3 regions of the Paenibacillus sp. CCS19 genome follow, and region 2 is predicted to be linked to each of the others. Evidence: riboswitches for the same ligand, from Rfam matches in the RefSeq annotation. Region 2 holds a riboswitch; each other region holds the start of a gene.
The links. A riboswitch is a leader RNA that binds a small molecule or an ion and turns the genes downstream of it on or off. The one in region 2 is predicted to bind ZMP and ZTP.
Positions count from the first base shown of each region.

Region 1: it holds a riboswitch for ZMP and ZTP, as region 2 does, so the genes downstream of both, SBI19_RS00615 (phosphoribosylaminoimidazolesuccinocarboxamide synthase) here and SBI19_RS12025 (phosphoribosylaminoimidazolecarboxamide formyltransferase) in region 2, are expected to answer to the same signal.
Region 3: it holds a riboswitch for ZMP and ZTP, as region 2 does, so the genes downstream of both, SBI19_RS16320 (bifunctional 5,10-methylenetetrahydrofolate dehydrogenase/5,10-methenyltetrahydrofolate cyclohydrolase) here and SBI19_RS12025 (phosphoribosylaminoimidazolecarboxamide formyltransferase) in region 2, are expected to answer to the same signal.

Region 1 is NZ_BTCK01000001.1:109,252-115,454, forward strand. It holds gene SBI19_RS00590 (sensor histidine kinase) at 1-687, shown strand, start outside; gene SBI19_RS00595 (response regulator) at 692-1,591, shown strand; gene SBI19_RS00600 (SDR family NAD(P)-dependent oxidoreductase) at 1,704-2,372, opposite strand; gene SBI19_RS00605 (winged helix-turn-helix transcriptional regulator) at 2,439-2,777, shown strand; gene SBI19_RS00610 (hypothetical protein) at 3,071-3,337, shown strand; ZMP/ZTP riboswitch at 3,473-3,552, shown strand; gene SBI19_RS00615 (phosphoribosylaminoimidazolesuccinocarboxamide synthase) at 3,634-4,602, shown strand; gene SBI19_RS00620 (RNA ligase family protein) at 4,658-5,437, shown strand; gene SBI19_RS00625 (SDR family oxidoreductase) at 5,641-6,203, shown strand, end outside.
Region 2 is NZ_BTCK01000014.1:45,581-51,783, forward strand. It holds gene SBI19_RS12010 (extracellular solute-binding protein) at 1-683, opposite strand, end outside; gene SBI19_RS12015 (carbohydrate ABC transporter permease) at 821-1,702, opposite strand; gene SBI19_RS12020 (ABC transporter permease) at 1,714-2,682, opposite strand; gene SBI19_RS12025 (phosphoribosylaminoimidazolecarboxamide formyltransferase) at 3,029-4,195, opposite strand; ZMP/ZTP riboswitch at 4,248-4,327, opposite strand; gene SBI19_RS12030 (ArsR/SmtB family transcription factor) at 4,393-5,295, opposite strand; gene arfA (arabinosylfuranosidase ArfA) at 5,444-6,203, shown strand, end outside.
Region 3 is NZ_BTCK01000022.1:94,871-101,073, reverse strand. It holds gene SBI19_RS16325 (sensor domain-containing diguanylate cyclase) at 1-1,168, shown strand, start outside; gene SBI19_RS16320 (bifunctional 5,10-methylenetetrahydrofolate dehydrogenase/5,10-methenyltetrahydrofolate cyclohydrolase) at 1,367-2,212, opposite strand; ZMP/ZTP riboswitch at 2,276-2,356, opposite strand; gene SBI19_RS16315 (GNAT family N-acetyltransferase) at 2,477-2,887, shown strand; gene SBI19_RS16310 (ABC transporter substrate-binding protein) at 3,027-4,100, opposite strand; gene SBI19_RS16305 (ABC transporter permease) at 4,097-4,915, opposite strand; gene SBI19_RS16300 (ABC transporter permease) at 4,915-5,724, opposite strand; gene SBI19_RS16295 (ABC transporter ATP-binding protein) at 5,714-6,203, opposite strand, start outside.

The DNA.
Region 1 (6,203 bases), on a different contig from region 2:
CTCTATGGCGAGGTCTTCTATTTGCGCAAATCGATGGATGCAATCGAACAGATTACCGCGAAAAGCCACGATCTGTACGGTCTTTTGAGCAAAGAAGGGCTGAACGACTACAGCCGGTCCGTTCTCGAGATTACCCAGCAGATTCACGAGGTGAAGAAGGATTCGCAGCGAATTCTGGCTGGACTGATGAAGCTTGTCGACCTGGAAAGCGCCCTGGAAATGACCTTAGCGGAGATCGTGGAGCTTGTGGTTAAGTCGAACGGCAAATACAGTCGGATGCTGAAGAAAGAGGTACTGATCGAGAAGGACGTCGGCATCGATTACCTCACTGCCCATTACGTACCGCTTATCACCGTGCTTAACAATTTGGCGGCCAACTCGGTCGAAGCGATCGAGCGGCATGGAACGATACGCATTCGCGTATGCGAACGCGAAGGAGAAACCTTGTTTATCGTCAGCGATACGGGGACGGGGATCGCCGAACAGGATAAGGATATGGTGTTCGAGCCCGGGTTTACGACCAAATTCAATCAGGAAGGCGTCGCTGCGACCGGCATCGGCCTCTCGCATGTTCGCGATATCGTGGGCTCTTTCACCGGCAGACTCCTCCTGGCTGAACCAGGGCGGGAATCTGAAACCACGTTTGCCGCAGCTTTTCCGACCGTTAAGTTGAAGAAGGGAGTGTAGGCGCATGCTATCGTTCTGTATTGTCGACGACGATGCGGTAAGCAGGCGTATGCTGCAGACGATTATCGAGAAAGGCGGCGTCGGCGAGGTGCTCGGAATGGCGTCGGGCGGCGTAGAAGGGAAGCTGCTTGTACTGGACGAAAAACCCGATGTCGTGCTCATTGATCTATTGATGCCGGACCAGGACGGAATTGAAACGATCGCGCGGCTGAAACAGGAAGGGTACGAGGGCAAGTATGTCATGATCTCGCAGATCGAGAACAAAGAAATGATCAGCAAAGCGTATCAAGCGGGAATTGAATTTTATATCCAGAAGCCGATTAACCGGGTGGAAGTCAAAGCCGTGCTTGGTAAAGTAAGCGAGCAATGGCGAATGGCCCGTTATCTGAAGGAAATCAAACAGTCGATCGCGAAACTAGACGACCTGAGCTCGGAGTCCGCGGGCACGCGGAAGAAGCACGATGCCAAAGAAATCATGCGGATGATCTTATTGGACATGGGCATCATCGGAGAAAGCGGAGCACATGACATTATCGAGATGATGTCATGGCTGATTGGACGGCAACAGGACGGTGGCTTTCCATCACTTAAAGCGTTATACGAAATCGGAGCCCGGGCGAGCAAGCCGAAAGGCGGCGATATTGAGAAGGAAGGGAAGGCGCTCGAGCAGCGCGTTCGACGGACCGTCATCGCCGCTTTATCCAACTTGGCGAGCATCGGGCTCACGGATTACAGCCACCCGAAGTTCGAGCATTACGCGCCGCTCTATTTCGACTTCGAAGACGTGCGTCTCAAGATGCGAGAAATCGACGAGAAATGCCCGCAGGAAAAGCGCAAAGTCAATATCAAGAAATTTCTTCAAGTCCTATACCTGGAAACGCTGGATAAAATGAAAAATCAATAAAATGAAAGCCGCCGACTACTTGTACAACAGCTACACTTTATATAAATCGACAAAATGGCAGCCGGGAATTAATCATTCGGCTGCCGTTTGGCTTTAATACTGCTTCGTTCTGTCACGGACGTAATCCGCCAATAGTATAACCGCCATCTACGAGTATGCTCTGACCAGTAACAAAACGAGCGTCATCGGAGAGAAGCCAGACCACAGCATCGGCCACGTCTTCGGATTGGCCCACCCGCTGTAACGGCGTTTGCTTGACGAAGGGACGTGCCGTAGCCTCGTCGCTTAGAACCTCCTGCGACATCGGAGTTGCAATCATTCCAGGACTGACATTGTTAACTCGAATGCTGCTAGGACCAACCTCCAACGCAACAGTTCTCGTCATTGCATCGAGTGCTCCCTTGGAGGCGGCGTAGCCTGAAGTACTCGGCATTGCCCCATGCGCCGTCCACGAAGAAGTGTTAACGATCGAGCCCTGGATTCCAAGGTCGAGCATTGCTGCAATCTCGTACTTTAGACAGGCGAACACGCCACGCAGATTGATCGACATCAGAGTATCGAAATCTTCAAAGGATAGCTCGTGTACAGGTGAGAAAGCACCAAGAATACCCGCGTTGTTCCAAGCCATATTCAGACTTCCAAATGTATCCAAAGTCTTGTTTACAAGCGCTTCAACCTGCCGAGGATCGGCAACGTCAGTCTGAACAGCGAGGGCCTTGCCTCCCTTAGAGATAATTTCGTCATAAACTTCTTGAAGCTCTTTTTCATTCAGGTAAGTAATACACTTAAAGTACGCAAATTAATAATACTAAGTAATAAAAATGATACTATGTGGAGGGGTAACGGGATGGTAAATGCTTCTGAAAAAAAGTGTCCAGTCGAAACGACGTTTGACGTTATTGGTGGAAAGTGGAAGGGAGTGATTCTTTATCATTTAATGAGCGGAACGAAGCGGTTCGGCGAGCTTCGCAAAATTTACCCTCAGGTCACTCATCATATTCTTACCTTGCAACTGCGGGAACTCGAACGTGAAGGAATCATAGCCCGCAAAACGTACAATCAGGTACCACCAAAGGTAGAATACTCGCTTACCGAATTCGGAAAAACCTTGAACCCGATTATATTGTTGATGAAAGAATGGGGAGAGCTTTACAATGAACGAAGACCTCATTCCTCGGAAGTTTGACCTCGCATTCCCGCCAAAAGGGAACCCCCTCCCGCTTGACTATCAGCCAAAGGGACCGGGGCTACTGTCCCAATGCAGCCACAAACAGTTCTTTTCTCGTCAATAAAGAAGAGTTAGGTTATTGCGCTAAACGGATACTATAGCTCAATCCAGACATTACGGCAGCCTGTCAACGATCGGCTGCCGTTTTCTCAACTAACGGACAGATTGCGCTAATGAACTTACGATATTCAGAGAGCGAATAGAAGGTCGAATAAATACAGGAAAATCTATATTGAAATGAGTGATGGATTTTGAAGGAAAGCAAAACGAAAGCTTATTTAGCCCTTAATTATCAAGCATTTCTGGATATTAAAAATAGTGGTGAATTCAACATGTATAACTGCAATCGTGTATTTCGAATTGCTCATGCTTTTCACAATCTTGCGTTGTCAATGATGGAGGACTTTGTAGGGTTTAATGAAGAAAGCTTTTGGAGCAATATAAATGAACTCGAAAGAGACTTCGGATTAGTTCATTATCGAAAATTATTTGAAAAAACAGTTCAGGCGAAATCTTAAGCTAACTGTAAACGATAATTTAACGACAGAAGTAGCATATACGGGCGAGCCGCCTGGTAACATAAGCACGATGTTAAATATATACAAAAACTGTATTGGTTTTAATGGAATTGTCTGGTACTATGGATTTGTATTAAAAATATGTGTGACTGGCGTAACGTAGGGTAACTACGGGGGAGCACATATTTCATAAGCCGTACGCCTGGGCAAAGTATTTGATCTTAGATCAGATGCTTTTTTTATTTTAGTTATCGAAGCTCAAAGACTCAAATTCATTATTGATCAAGGAGGCTTCCATGATAACCAAAGAAACGATTCAAAAGAACCTTAAGAGCTGTCTCGAAGACACCTCATTTCTGAATGTACCCGGGTTCAGGAGAGATAAAGTTCGCGACACCTATGATCTAGGTGACTCTCTAATCCTTATCACCACAGACCGCCAAAGCGCATTTGACAGGATTCTTGCCAACATTCCGTTTAAAGGCCAAGTATTAAATAAGCTTAGCGCTTTTTGGTTTGAAAATACCTCCGATATAGTAAGTAACCACGTTATTAGTATCCCGGACCCGAATGTTACAATAGGAAAAAAATGCAAGGTGTTTCCGGTTGAATTTGTAGTGCGCGCCTATCTTACGGGTTCGACAGACACCTCGGCATGGGTCCAATACTCACAAGGTATCCGTGACATATGCGGCAATATTCTACCCGATGGAATGAAGAGAAATCAAAAGTTCGAAGAACCGATCCTGACGCCATCAAAGAAATCAGCAGCACATGACGAATCGGTTTCGGCTGCCCAAATCGTTGACGAAGGCTTAATCGACAAAGAGACCTTGGAGTATTTGCGGAAAATCGCATTCTCGCTTTTTGCCAGGGGCACAGAGATTGCAGCAAGGAACGGATTAATTCTGGTAGATACCAAATATGAATTCGGAATTGATGACAAAGGCGAAATTCTTCTCATCGACGAGATACATACACCCGATTCTTCCCGCTACTGGATCAAAGAGACCTATGAATCGAGGTTAGCCGAAGGCAAGGAACCGGAGAATATCGACAAAGAATTCCTGCGGCTTTGGTTCAGGGAGCATTGCGACCCTTATAAAGATGAGATCCTGCCTGCCGCACCGGATGACCTTATCATCGAACTGTCGCATCGCTATATCCGTCTCTTCGAAATGATCACCGGCAAGGAATTTTCGGTCGACGGTACGCATTCTATAAAAGATCGACTTATAAAGAATTTAGATGCTCATCTTAACTAAGAGGCTTTTATCAGACTAACGGAGAACGGTAGTTTAATGTAGAGGAGGATCAGGAATGGATCTTAAAAAAATCAACTCGATTACGAAGTATCCTAGTATTCTTACCTACCACAAGTTGGGTGAGCGAGGCAAACTAATCGAAGATGTAGTTGAGGAGAGAGGATTGTTAACTGACGCTGATACAATCTATATTTATGAGAAAGTGGATGGCGAGAATTCAAGGATGATCTTCTTTAGAAATGATCTTAATGAGATTGATTATTTGATTGGCTCCAGAGAAGAATTGCTCTATGCCAAGGGAGATCGTGTTGGTAATCCATATGGCAATATAGCAGAATTCCTTAAACCAATAGCAGACAAGTATGTTGAAGATCATTTCCCCCAGGGAGATTGGGCATTAACAGTCGTTTATCAAGAGTCTTATGGCGGTAAGACCAAATCTGCAAAGAATTACACGGATAGCAAAATTCAATCGTACAGGGTGTTTGACGTATTCTCTTTGACGGAGAATGAACTGGAAAAGCTTCTAGCTTTACCTGAAGAGAAGATCGCCTCTTGGCGCGAGCATGGCAATCAACCTTTTTACAACGAACATGAGAAAGCTAAATTTATTCAGGCAAACGATCTTCGATGCGCCCCGCTATTAGCAGAGATTGATGGAGCGAGTTTTCCAATGACTATTGAGGATACCTTTAAATACCTTAAAAACTTCGAACAGACAAAGGTTGGCATTGATACGAATGGTCGATCCGAAGGTATAATTGTTCGATCATCTGATAGGAAGCAAATTAGAAAGATTCGTTTTGAGGATTATGAAAGGACTTTCAGAAAATAAATGGAAGCGTCAGACAAGCTAGTATTAGGCATATTAGCTTGAAATGAGAATGGGGTTAATCAGTTAAACGTTCATACCCAATATCGCCCCCGATAGTCCAAGAACAAGACATTCGAATGTTGAATGTTGCTCTTGACTTGGAGTGTACTCCAATTTGTATAGTGATCGTTGTCAAGTCAATATCACTTATTGGGGGCGTAATCATGAGCGCATCAAAAGTAGTTCTGATCACTGGCGGAAACAAAGGTATTGGTCTTGAGACTGCCAAGCAACTGGGCAAACTAGGATTCACAATATTGCTCGGTTCAAGGGATGAAGCAAGAGGACAGGAAGCGACGGCTACCCTGACGGCGGAGAACATCAATGCAAAGGCAATTACCCTGGACATAACAGATTTGGACACCATACAATCCGCAGTCAAACAAATTGATGATCAGTATGGGGCGCTTGATGTTCTGATTAATAACGCTGGCGTGTGCTTGGAAAGTGGTCTTCCTCCGAGTCAACATGACTTAACTGTTCTGAGGGACACTTATGAGACCAATGTTTTCGGCAGTTTTTCAGTCACTAAGACAATGCTCCCTTTGATTAAAAAATCGCCTGCTGGCAGAATTGTAAACCTTTCAAGCGGCTTGGCTTCCTTGACCGAGTATAATACCCCGGAATCGGATGCCGAGAAATACGGAATAAATCTGATCGCCTACATGAGTTCGAAAACGGCTGTCAATGCACTAACGGTCTTGTTTGCCAAAGAATTAAAAGATAC
Region 2 (6,203 bases):
ATCGCGCTGAAGTCGTAAGGAATCAGCTTGCTGCCCACTTGTCCCGGGTCCTTCTCTTTAAACGCTTTCATCGTATCGTAGAACTGTTGTGTCGTTGTCGGCACAGGCAGGCCCAGCCTATCGAGCCAATCCTTGCGGATATACGAGGACTGCGTGAATTGCAGCGTCCGCTTCGCCGGGATCGTGTACTGCTTGCCGCTGAATACGCCGTAGGACAGCACTTCGTCGCCTAGATATTTCTTCAGATTCGGCGCATTCCCGATCAGCTGCGTCAGGTCTGCCAAGCCGTCATCCTTGATGTAATTGTAGATCGTGTTCATGTCGTAAGTAAATACGATATCAGGCGCATCGCCGGTTGCCATGAGCACGTTCAGCTTGTCAACCTCTTGGTTACGCGGTACAGGAACGAACTCGAGCTTAATATTGTTCGGATCGCCGAATTCCTTCTGAATCCACTGCGTCCAATAGTTGTCGGTTACCGGGCCCGCTCCTGCCGGCGCATTGCCGCGATCGAACACTTCAACTTTCAGGGTGACTTGCTTGCCGCTTGGTTGGCTTGTTGTACCTTCGGAGGAAGAAGTCGACGAGCTGTTCGAGTCATCATTCGAGCTTCCGCAGGCTGATACGACACCAGCGAGCAGTACGGCTGCAGCCGAAGCTGCGATCCATTTCTTTGTTTGCATGCACAGATCCCCTTTTCGTTAAAATTGTACATTATTGATCACGAAGCTTCAGAACTTTTCTATATGTTGCACCCCTGCTGCAGACAGGGAGATCAACCAAACGCAGGATCTCGCTTAGGATGTGCGCATCCGCTTCATCAGCCCTTAACGGCGCCGACCATGATACCGGATACAAAATAACGCTGCAGCCAAGGATAGACGATCAGAATCGGTGCTGTGGCGAACATAATGCTCGCTGCCTTGATCCCCTCCGGCACCACATCCATCTGCGCTGCGCCTTCCTGTGCCGTTAAGTCGGTCACCATGCTGTTCATGACGACTTGATACAGTTTCAGCTGGATCGGATACAGCTCCGAATTTGTAATGTAGAAGAGCGCATCCATAAATCCGTTCCATCTCGTTACCGCATAGAACAAGCTGAGCGTTGCCAGCACGGGCAGCGACAGCGGCAGTACGATTCGAATGAGCGTGCCAATGTGCGAACTGCCATCCAGATAGGCTGATTCCTCTAGGCTTGCAGGGATCGTCGAGAAGAACGTACGCAGAATGATAAGGTTGAACGCGCTGATCATGCCCGGCAGAATGAGCGAGAGTAAATTATCTAACAATCCGAGCTGCTTGACCAGCAAATATTCCGGGATAAGTCCGCCGCTGAAAAACATCGTGAACACGATCAGCATCATGAAGAAGGAGCGGCCTTTGAGATGTTCCTTCGTAAGCGGATAAGCCGCGAAGATGCTCATCAGCATACTGATTGCGGTGAACGCGACCGTGAGCACAATGGTAAGACCCATCGACCAGAGCATTCTCGAATCCTGGAACACAATCTCATAGGCGTGCCAATCGATATCCCTTGGGAAAATCGTAACCCGATCGGACATAATCTCCTGCTTCGAGCTGAGCGATACGGCAATAATGTGAAGGAACGGCACGAGGCAGATGATCATCGTCACGCCTACGATCAGCATAATAACGATGTCGGACATCCGAACTCTTGTTAGCGCCTTATTGTTGGTCATCCCCTTGCCCCCTACCATATGCCTTGTTCCCCGAACTTCTTCGCAATCGCATTGGACGCGACGACGAACACTAAGCCAACTAGCGCCTGGAATAAGCCCATCGCTGTTGCGAGCGAGAATTGCGCGGATTGCAGACCTGCTTTGTAGACGAACGTACTGATAACCTCGGAATAATCTTTGACGAGATCGTTGCCCATGACGAACGGACGTTCAAATCCGATCGTCATAATATGGCCCAGCTGCATGATGAGCATGACGACGATCGTGGAGCGAATGCCCGGCAGCGTAATATGCCACATTTTCTTCAATCGGCCTGCGCCGTCCACCTCCGACGCCTCGTACAACTCTTTGTTGATGCCCGTCAGCGCAGCCAGATAGATGATCGTTCCCCAGCCGGCGCTCTGCCAGATGCCTGTCCCTAAGTAGACGAGCAGCCAGTGGTTCTTCTCGGTTAAGAACGGAACGGAATCGAAGCCCAGCGAGGTGATCATGTTGTTCACCAGGCCGCCGCTGTTCGAGAACATCTGATACACGAGACCGCCGATAATGATCCACGATATAAAATGCGGCAAATACAGCAGCGTCTGCGCTGTTTTCTTAAACCACATCACTCGCAGTTCATTCAGCAGCAGCGCGAGTATAATCGGAGCCGGGAAGGAGAAGACGAGATCAAGCAGGTTCAGCAGCAGCGTGTTTCGCACCACCTCATAGAACTGACTCATCGCGAACAACTCGCGGAAGTTCTCGAACCCGATCCACTCGCTGCCCGATACGCCTTTGAAAATGCTGTAATCCTGAAAGGCGATCGCTGCGCCGTACATCGGCACATATTTGAATAAAATAAAGTAGGCAATCGGCAGGAGGAGCAGAAAGTATAATTGATGATCTTTCCATATTCCCGTTGCCGGCCGGCGTTTAACGACTTGAGGCGTATTCGTGCTGGTTGTCTTGGAACTCGTTGCCGTAGTGCTTTGTTCCATGCGCATCCCTTCTCTCTGTGGCGTTCTCGGATCGAATAACCACACTATACGACAGAGGGGGGCAGGCGGCACAATAGACTCTTTTCTGAGGCGCTATCCGAATTCCGAAACCCTTGGTACGACTGGGATTGAGCTATCGAGAGGCTGGGAGGGTAATGACCGGGGACAAGCATGAACGAGGGGTTACGATACACGGCGAGGGCAGTTGCTGCGGGGCAGAAACTCGCTGATTGGAGGCAAAATCGGAATCTGGTTGATCGGTTGAAAATGGTTCATTAGCGGCTGTAAAAGAAACAAGCGGCAGCTTCGGACCGAAAATGCAGGCCCTCAGCTTCCGCTAATCATTCTAGTGATGGAACAACCGAACACCTGAATAAGCCATCACCATTCCATATTCATTGGCCGCTTCAACCACTTGTTCATCTCTTGTTGAACTACCGGTCTGCACCAGGTATCTGACTCCGCTCCGGGCAGCGCGGTCAACATTATCTCGGAAGGGCAGCAAGGCATCGGAAGCGTACGAAACCTCCTTAAGACCTGCAAGCCATTGCTGCTTGGCAGATTGGCTCAATCGTTCTGGCACTGTCTGGTAATATTGTCTCCATCGTATCTCTTCTGCATTTGAACCATGTTCATTCGTCCAACCATCAATCGCATTATTGATTTCAGCACGCGATATTCCTGCACGAAATCTCATCTCATGTATAATCGGATGTTGTCTTAGCCACCAATTATCCGCTTTCTCAGCTGCGAGTCTCGTACAATGGATTCTTGATTGCTGTCCCGTACCAATTCCAATGGTTTGGCCGTCTTTCGCCAAACAAACGGAGTTGGACTGTGAATATTTGAGCGTTATTAGTGCGACAAGCAAATCTCTCTTAGCATGGTCAGGAATCCATTGTTCCGTTGTTACAATGTTCTTAAGGTGTTGATCCGAAATCGCTACATCATTTCGTTCTTGTTCAAGCGTTATCCCGAACACAGATCTTCTTTCAATCCGCTCTGGCCTATAGTCTGGATCTATCTCAATGATAAGGTAATTCCCATTCTTTTTCTTTCGCAGCAGCGCAAGCGCATCCTTGTCATAACCCGGTGCAACGATAAGATCCGAAACCTCTTTCTTAAGTAATTCCGCTACCGTCACATCAACCGGGTCGCTGAAAGCCGCACAATCTCCAAAAGACGACATACGGTCCGCGCCTCTGGCTCTTGCATAAGCAACAGCTAGAGGAGACAATTCCAGCCCTTCCACAAAATAAGATTGGACCAGCGATTCGCATAACGGGGAATATACCGCTGCGCCTGCCGGACTGACATGTTTAAACGAGGCTGCCGCGGGCTTGCCTATACTTCTTCTAAGCTCGCAAACAAGTTGGAATGCGTTTAATGCATCTAGTAAGTTAATATAACTCGCTTCACCATTCAACACCTTAATCGGCAATTTGCCTGGGTTCGCGTATAACTTTGCCTTCTTTTGATGGGGGTTCATTCCATATCGAAGATCAAGCTCCATTGTTATATACTCCTTTCAGCAAATAAAAAAAGCACTCCGACATATTGTCCAAGTACTTTGCCCAGGCGTACGGCTTGCTAACGATGTGCTCCCTCGTGGTTTTCCACGTTTACGCCAGTCGCACATCCCATTTATTTACTTTATTGTAGTCCGATTATTCATTAGGATGCAAGCTATTATTTATCTCTACATGACACTTACGTATAGTAGCTGCGAACGATCATATCTTGATTGTAGTTGCCGAAGCTTCGGCCATACAATGTAAGTCCGCCTCGTCCTCGGCCGGTGTCTTCCGCAGCGATTCGGAACGTCCAGTTCATTGCGCTCGTCTCAATGTCGGACAATCCCACATCGGACACCTTCAGTCCGTCCACATACGTGCCTGACTCTTTAATGCGAAGCACCTTCAGCAGTCCATATTGATTTACATCCGACTGCCACCATTCCGGGGTTAACCGGCCTCTCGTCTTCCCGAAATCGCCCGGGCTCGTCCATACGCCGAGCGGCTTGCCATTGAAGTAAAATCGGATGTCGGATGGCCAATGCTCATTGACGCGCGGCGCTTCCGATCCGATCTCAAGCGAGATTTCGATCTCATGCAGACGCTGGTCCTTATACAAGTAATTCGGGATTTTGTACTCGACCCAGCCCTTCGCCATCCATAGAATGCCCGCGTTCACCCGCTCCGGATCCATGAAGCAGACCGGCTGATCATATTCGCCGATCATCGCGTTCGCCGTCGCGATTCCGCATGTCGGTATAGCTTCATAATCGGTGTAATGACCGATCGGAATCGACAGCTCTCGAACGCTTAACGATGCTGGCGCATCCGGCGACAGCTTGATCTGCATAAACTCCGCCTTCACGTAGCAGTACTTGTACGTTCCCCCCTCAATCCGTTTCATTTTGCTCCCGACGATGCCGGCTTCCTCCAGCTTGCGAATATGACCGCTGACGACGGCGCTGCTCAAGTAAAGCTCGGCAGCCAGCTCCTTCACATGCCGTTCCCGTTCAAACAATTTATCAATGATTAGCAATCGGACTTCGCTCGCTAACGCTTCATAGACGCGCAGTGAATCCGAACTCGTTGTCAGCTGCATCTGCTCACCACCTGTGTAGAATTTCGTATTATGTGAATCCTAAACATTAAGATTGTATTCGATATCCCTATTATGATACGAATATAGTAGAATGACAACGTTTACTGGATTTGATAATTACTTAATTCTACATTAGGGGGTTTCATCAATGGCGATTCGATCCACTATGCTTATTGATAAGAATTTCACGGTCGCAGCTGTCGACCCACGCGTATACGGTTCGTTCATCGAACACTTAGGACGCGCTGTATATGGCGGCATCTACGATCCAGGCCATCCAACGGCTGACGCCAACGGCTTCCGTCAGGATGCCCTCGAAGCTATTCGCGCACTCAATGTGCCAATCATTCGCTATCCAGGCGGCAACTTCGTGTCCGGCTACAACTGGGAAGACGGCGTTGGACCGAAGTCGGAGCGTAAACGTCTGCTCGAGCTCGCTTGGTGGACGACGGAGACGAATGAAGTAGGTACGAACGAATTCGCCGATTGGGCGAAGCTTGCAGGCACGGAAGTCATGATGGCGGTTAACCTCGGTACGCGCGGCATCGACGCAGCGCGCAATCTCGTGGAATATTGCAACCATCCATCCGGCTCCTATTGGAGCGACCTGCGTATCTCGCATGGCTACCGCGATCCTCATAATTTCAAAACCTGGTGCCTCGGCAACGAAATGGACGGTCCTTGGCAGATTGGTGCGAAGACGGCATATGAATACGGCCGTCTCGCGAACGAGACAGCCAAAGTGATGCGCTGGGTCGATCCATCGATTGAGCTTGTCGCATGCGGCAGCTCGTCGAGAGGCATGTCCACCTTCGCAGAATGGGAAGCGACCGTACTGGACCTGTGCTACGATCAAGTTGATTTCCTGTCGCTGCATGCTTATTACAATAATAACAACAACAATACGG
Region 3 (6,203 bases), on a different contig from region 2:
TCTGTCGACGCCTTATGTGAGCACAACAGGACGTCTGATCATTCTAATGTCGGAACCAATCTTCGATGAAAATAATCAATATGAGGGATTCATCGGCGGGACCATCTATTTGCAAGAGAAAAATATTCTAAACACGATCTTCGGCAGCAATCTGGTCGAAGACAACGGCTCGTACTTCTATGTCGTCGATTCCAGCGGCAAGCTGATCTTCCACCCAGACCAGTCCCGACTAGCGGAAGATGTTTCACGCAATACGGTCGTACAGAACTTGATGCACGGTCAGACAGGCGAAGCCAAAGTCGTCAACCTGAAGGGCAGAACCTATCTTGCAGGTTATGCATCTGTACCCAATACCGGGTGGGGCATCGTCATGCAGTCGCCAGTCCAGACTGTCTATGAACAGCTCAACAGTCAGATTCGTTCGACGATCATCTACATGTCGCTGCCTTTCCTCATCATCATGCTGGCTGCCATGTATATTGCACGCAAGCTCGCGCTGCCTTTCGCCGCCCTCACGGACTATATTGGGCAAGCAGCAGGTACGAACGAGCTGCCTCCACCCGTGAGCCCGAACCACTGGAACCGCGAGGCGCATGTCCTATCGCAGACCGTCGTGCTTGCCGTCGAGACGCTGCGCAAGCAGTCCGAGGAGCTGTCGCATGCTGCCCACGTCGATCCGCTTACTGGGCTGATGAACCGGCGCGCGATGGAGGAAGTGTTGAGCGAATGGACCGCAACAAACGTTCCATTCGGCTTAATCATTATGGATCTCGACCGGTTCAAATGCGTCAACGATACGCTCGGGCATCAGATTGGCGATGAAGTGCTGAAATGTTTGGCCCAAGTCATGCAGCGGTCGGTCCGCTCCAGCGATATTTGCTGCCGTTTCGGCGGTGAAGAATTCGTCGCGCTGCTTCCACGTGTTACAGCTGACGAGGCATTCCGACTCGCGGAGCGAATCCGCAAAGCGATGGAGAAGGAACCGACGCCGGCTAACCGCGTCATTACGCTCTCGCTCGGCGTCGCCGTATCTTCGCAGCACGGCAGCGATTCGAGCACGCTGATTCGCCTAGCGGATGAGGCATTGTATGCAGCGAAGGAAGCTGGCCGCAATCGGACCATGATAGCTGCGCCGGGAAAAGACTCGGTTGATCAACGTTCCACGTGATTTAGCCGTTTTACCTCGTGACGATGGCAGGACAGCGTCGTGTACGCAACTAGGTACCGAGAGTCACATGCCCCTATGGACACAGCTTTCGTTGGAGTAAATGAGCGCATAGAAAAAGCGTTGCTGAGTCACTGAGCAACGCTTTTTTCTATGCGTCTATGTTATAGAAGGAGCCCCCCGCTAAGTGACCCAAATAATCTACTTCGCAGCCGCTCGTTCCGCCGAATCCACCGTATGCTTCAGCAGCGTTGCAATCGTGACCGGACCGACGCCCGCCGGCACTGGCGTGATCGCGCTCGCGCGCTCCGCGCAAGCTTCATAGTCGGCGTCGCCGACGTTGCCCTCATTGTAGCCTGCGTCGAGCACAACCGCTCCTGGCTTGATCCAATCGCCCTTCACGAACTTCGCCTTGCCGACGGCGGCAACAACGATGTCGCCGAGTCCAACAAGCTCGGGCAGTCCATTCGTCCGCGAGTGGCATGTTGTGACTGTCGCGTTGCGGTTAAGCAGCATCGCGGATACCGGCTTGCCGAGAATCGGGCTGCGGCCGATGACGACAGCATGTTTGCCTTCGATTGGAATATCGTAATAATCGAGAATCGCAATAATCGCAGCCGGCGTGCAGGACGGATACTGCGCGAAGCCGAAAGCATTTTGCGCAAAACCAAGCGTTGTTACGCCATCCACGTCCTTCTCGATCGCGATCGCCTCGAACGCCGCCCGCTCATCGATATGATGCGGCACCGGGTGCTGCAGCAGAATACCGTGCACGCTATCGTCCTCATTCAACTGCTGGATCGCCGCGATCAGCTGTTCCGTCGTCGTAGAAGACGGCAGGTCGACGCGAATCGAACGGATGCCGATGCGCTTGCACGCATTGCCCTTCATGCGGACGTACGTTGCCGATGACGGATCGTCGCCGACCAAGATTGTTGCAAGACAAGGCACAACGCCTTTCTCCGCCAGCCCCGCCACCCGTACCGCCAACTGCTCCTTGATATGCGCCGCCACTTTGTTTCCGTCGAGAATCAATGGTTCATTCATTCGTACGACATCCCTTCGTTTATCGGATAACAAACAAAAAGAGATAAGCGCATTAACTGCACTTATCTCTGCCCAGGCGTACGGCTTATTGCTACTACGTGCTTCCTCATGGTTCCCCATGCTCCGCCAGTCACACGCAGCGATTCAATTGTCTAACTATTCAATAGTTTATCAACGATTGTTCCGCACAGTCAACCGCTGTGGATGACGCGGTTTACAAATTGTGGGCCGAGTGTTATGGTGTCCGTAAAAGGGGGAACTGCCATGCACATCGACATTGCTATCGAATCCGATTATTCCTATATTCGCGAACGCGACCGCCATATTGCAGAGCATCTTATCCTTGCCAAAATAAAAGAAAAAGAAATCTACATCCTCCGCGACGAACACGGCTCCTATTTCGGCTGGATGCGATACGGCTACTTCTGGGACAATACACCCTTCATGAATTTGATTTGGTTGGATGAGCCCTTCCGAGGTTCGGGCATCGGCAGGCAAGTGGTCCTCCGCTGGGAAGCGGATATGAAGCAGCGCGGCCATACCTTCGTCATGACATCGACGCAAGCCGACGAAGGCGCACAGCACTTCTATCGCAAGCTGGGCTATCGGGATGCCGGATGCCTCGTGCTCGATACACAGCCGCTGGAGATTATCATGACCAAGACGCTGAGCTAAATCAATAACGCCTACAATTTGATGTTACACAATAAGGCTGTCCTATGCCGACCGACTCCCCCAGGATATCATCCTGCGTGAAGTCGGCCAGTGCATGGACAGCCTTTTGTATTGGGACAGCCTGCCTTCCGGCTCTCCCCTACTTACGATGCATCTTGAACTCCAGGAACAGCTCGTTGTAATGCGCGAGCATCCGCTTGCCCAAGTTGCGGTATACCTCGAGCTTCTCGGTCAGCTCCGGTGCCGGATAGAACCGTTCATCGCCCGAGATGTCTTCTGGCAGCAGTGCCAGCGCGTCCTTGTTCGGCGTCGAATAACCGACATACTCTGCATTCTGCGCCGCATGCTCCGGATCGAGCATGAAGTTCATGAACTTGTACGCACCTTCGATGTTGCGCGCCGTCTTCGGAATAACCATGTTATCGAACCACAAGTTCGAGCCTTCCTCTGGTACCACATAATCGAGGTTCTCATTCTCGCTCATAATCTCGGATGCGTCACCCGACCAGACGACGCCTACCGCTGCCTCTTCATTCGCGAGCAGCATCTTGATCTCATCGCCGACGATCGCTTTCACATTCGGCGTCAGTGTAGACAGCTTGCTCTTCGCTTCCTGCAGATGCGCTTCTTCCGTATCGTTGAGCGAGTAATGGAGGCTGTTCAAGCCGAAACCGATCACCTCGCGGGCACCGTCGACGAGCAGAATCTGATTGCGCAGCCGTTCATCCCATAGGTCGTTCCAGCTCTTAATCTGCCAGTCATCCAGCATGCTTGGGTTGTACACGATGCCGACCGTCCCCCAGAAGTACGGAATCGAATATTCATTATCCGGGTCGAACGACAAGTTGAGAAACCGCTCATCGATATGACTTAAGTTCGGCAGCTTGCTGTGGTCGATCGGGAGCAGCAGGTTTTCTTCTTTCATTTTGCTGATCGCATATTCCGAAGGGACGCTCACATCGAACGTGGTGCCGCCCTGCTCGATCTTCGTCATCATCGCTTCGTTCGAATCGAACGTCTGGTAGATGACCTTCAGACCGCTCTCCTCTTCGAACGCGGTGATCAGATCCGGGTCGATATAGTCGCCCCAGTTATAAATCGTAAGCGTATTGCTGCCCGCATACCCTTCCGAGGAGTTGAGCAGATGAGCACCGTACATAAGCGCAAAGGCGACTGCGAATACGGCAATGAACATTCGAACGAGCTGCTTCATTTCTGCACCTCCATTCCCGGCGGTCGGTTGCCTCGCTGATTAATGAAGTAATACCCGATCACGAGTACGATCGTGAATAGGAATATAAGCGTCGACAACGCGTTGATCGACAACGAGATCCCCTGCCTTGCACGGGAATAGATCTCGACAGCGAGCGTGGAGTAGCCGTTGCCCGTTACGAAGAACGTTACCGCGAAGTCGTCCAGCGAATACGTCAGCGCCATGAAGAAACCGGCGAAGATGCCCGGCCGAATGTACGGCAGCATAACCTTCGTGAGCACGTCCGTACGGCTGGCGCCAAGGTCGCGCGCAGCGTCGATCCACGTCGAGCTCATCTCCTCCAGCTTCGGCAGCACCATGATGACAACGATCGGGACGCTGAACGCGATATGCGCAAGCAGCACCGATACGAAGCCAAGCTTAATGCCGACGATCGTGAACAGAATGAGGAACGACGCGCCGATAATAACGTCCGGGCTGACAATAAGCACGTTGTTAAGCGCCAACAGCGTATTCTGCGTCCGGCGTCGTCTCACATGCTGAATCGCAAGGGCGCCAAGTACGCCTAATATCGTCGACAACGCCGAGGATAGCAGTGCGATGACGAGCGTATTAAGCACGATGATCAGCAGCCGCGTGTCCGCGAACACTTCCTTATACCATTCGAGCGTGAAGCCCTCGAAGTCGTGCATCGCGCCGCCGCTGTTGAACGAGTAGAGCGTCAGGAAGAAGATCGGCGCGTAGAGCACGACGAACACAGCGATCAGATACAGATTCGACCATTTCCACCCGCGGGATGTCCGTTGCGAAGCCATTATCGATTCACCTCCCGTTTGGGGCGATTACCGGTCAGCACCATGATGAGCGCCATAATAACGACGAGGAACACGGCTATCGTAGCGCCCATTCCCCAATCCTGCGTGACGAGAAAATGCTGCTCGATCGCCGTACCGAGCGTAATGACGCGGTTGCCCGCGATGAGACGCGTAATCATGAACAGCGACAGCGCCGGAATGAACACCGCTTGGCAGCCGGCTTTCACGCCATTGATCGTCAGCGGGAACACCACGCGGCGGAACGTTATCCATGGCGAAGCGCCAAGGTCGCGCGCAGCGTCGATGAGCGACGGGTTCATTTTCTCAAGCGCATTGAAGACTGGCAGAATCATGAACGGGATGAAAATATAAACCGATACGAACACGAAGCTGAAGTCGGTGAACAAAATTTGCTGACGGCCAATGCCGAATGTCTCCAGCGCCGCATTCACGATGCCGTATGTACCGAACAGCCCCAGGAAGGCGTAAGCCTTCAGCAGCAGGTTAATCCAACTTGGCAGAATAATAAGCAGCAGCCATAGCTGCTTATGCTTCGTACGCGTCAGCAGATAGGCGGCCGGATAAGCGATCAACAAGGAAAAGGCCGTAATCAGAAAGGCGTACCAGAACGAGCTGAGCGTCATCCGCATATAAACGGGCGTGAAGAAGCTGCTGTAGTTCGAGAACGTAAACTTCCCTTCGATATCGAACAACGAATAATAAACGATCAGCGCGATCGGCGCGACGACGAACAATACGATCCACGCGGCGTACGGGATCAGATACAGATTGCGCGATTTAACGGACATGTTCGGCTTCTTCCTCTTCTTCGTCCGTTTCGGTGTACGCCTCGATTCGCTTATCGAACTCTTCTTCCGTCTCGTTGAAGCGCATGACATGAATGGCTGCCGGTTCCCAGTCAAGCCCGATCCACTCGTCTACCGTCGCCTTCTTCGTCGAGTGTACGAGCCATTCGTTGTCCGCCTCGTCATAGGCAATGATCTCGTAGTGAACGCCGCGGAACAGCTGCGTATCGACGCGCGCCTTCAGCTTGCCGCTCTCCGGCTGCGTCATCTCCAGATCCTCTGGACGGATCACAATCTCGACTTGTTCGTCCTTATTGAAGCCGCCGTCCATACATTCGTACGTCCGGCCCGCGAATTCGACGACATAGTCTTCCTTCATTCGTCCAACGACGATGTTCGATTCCCCAATGAAGTCGGCAACGAAACGGTTGATCGGCTCATCGTAAATATCTGTCGGCGTTCCGCTCTGTTGGATCGTACCT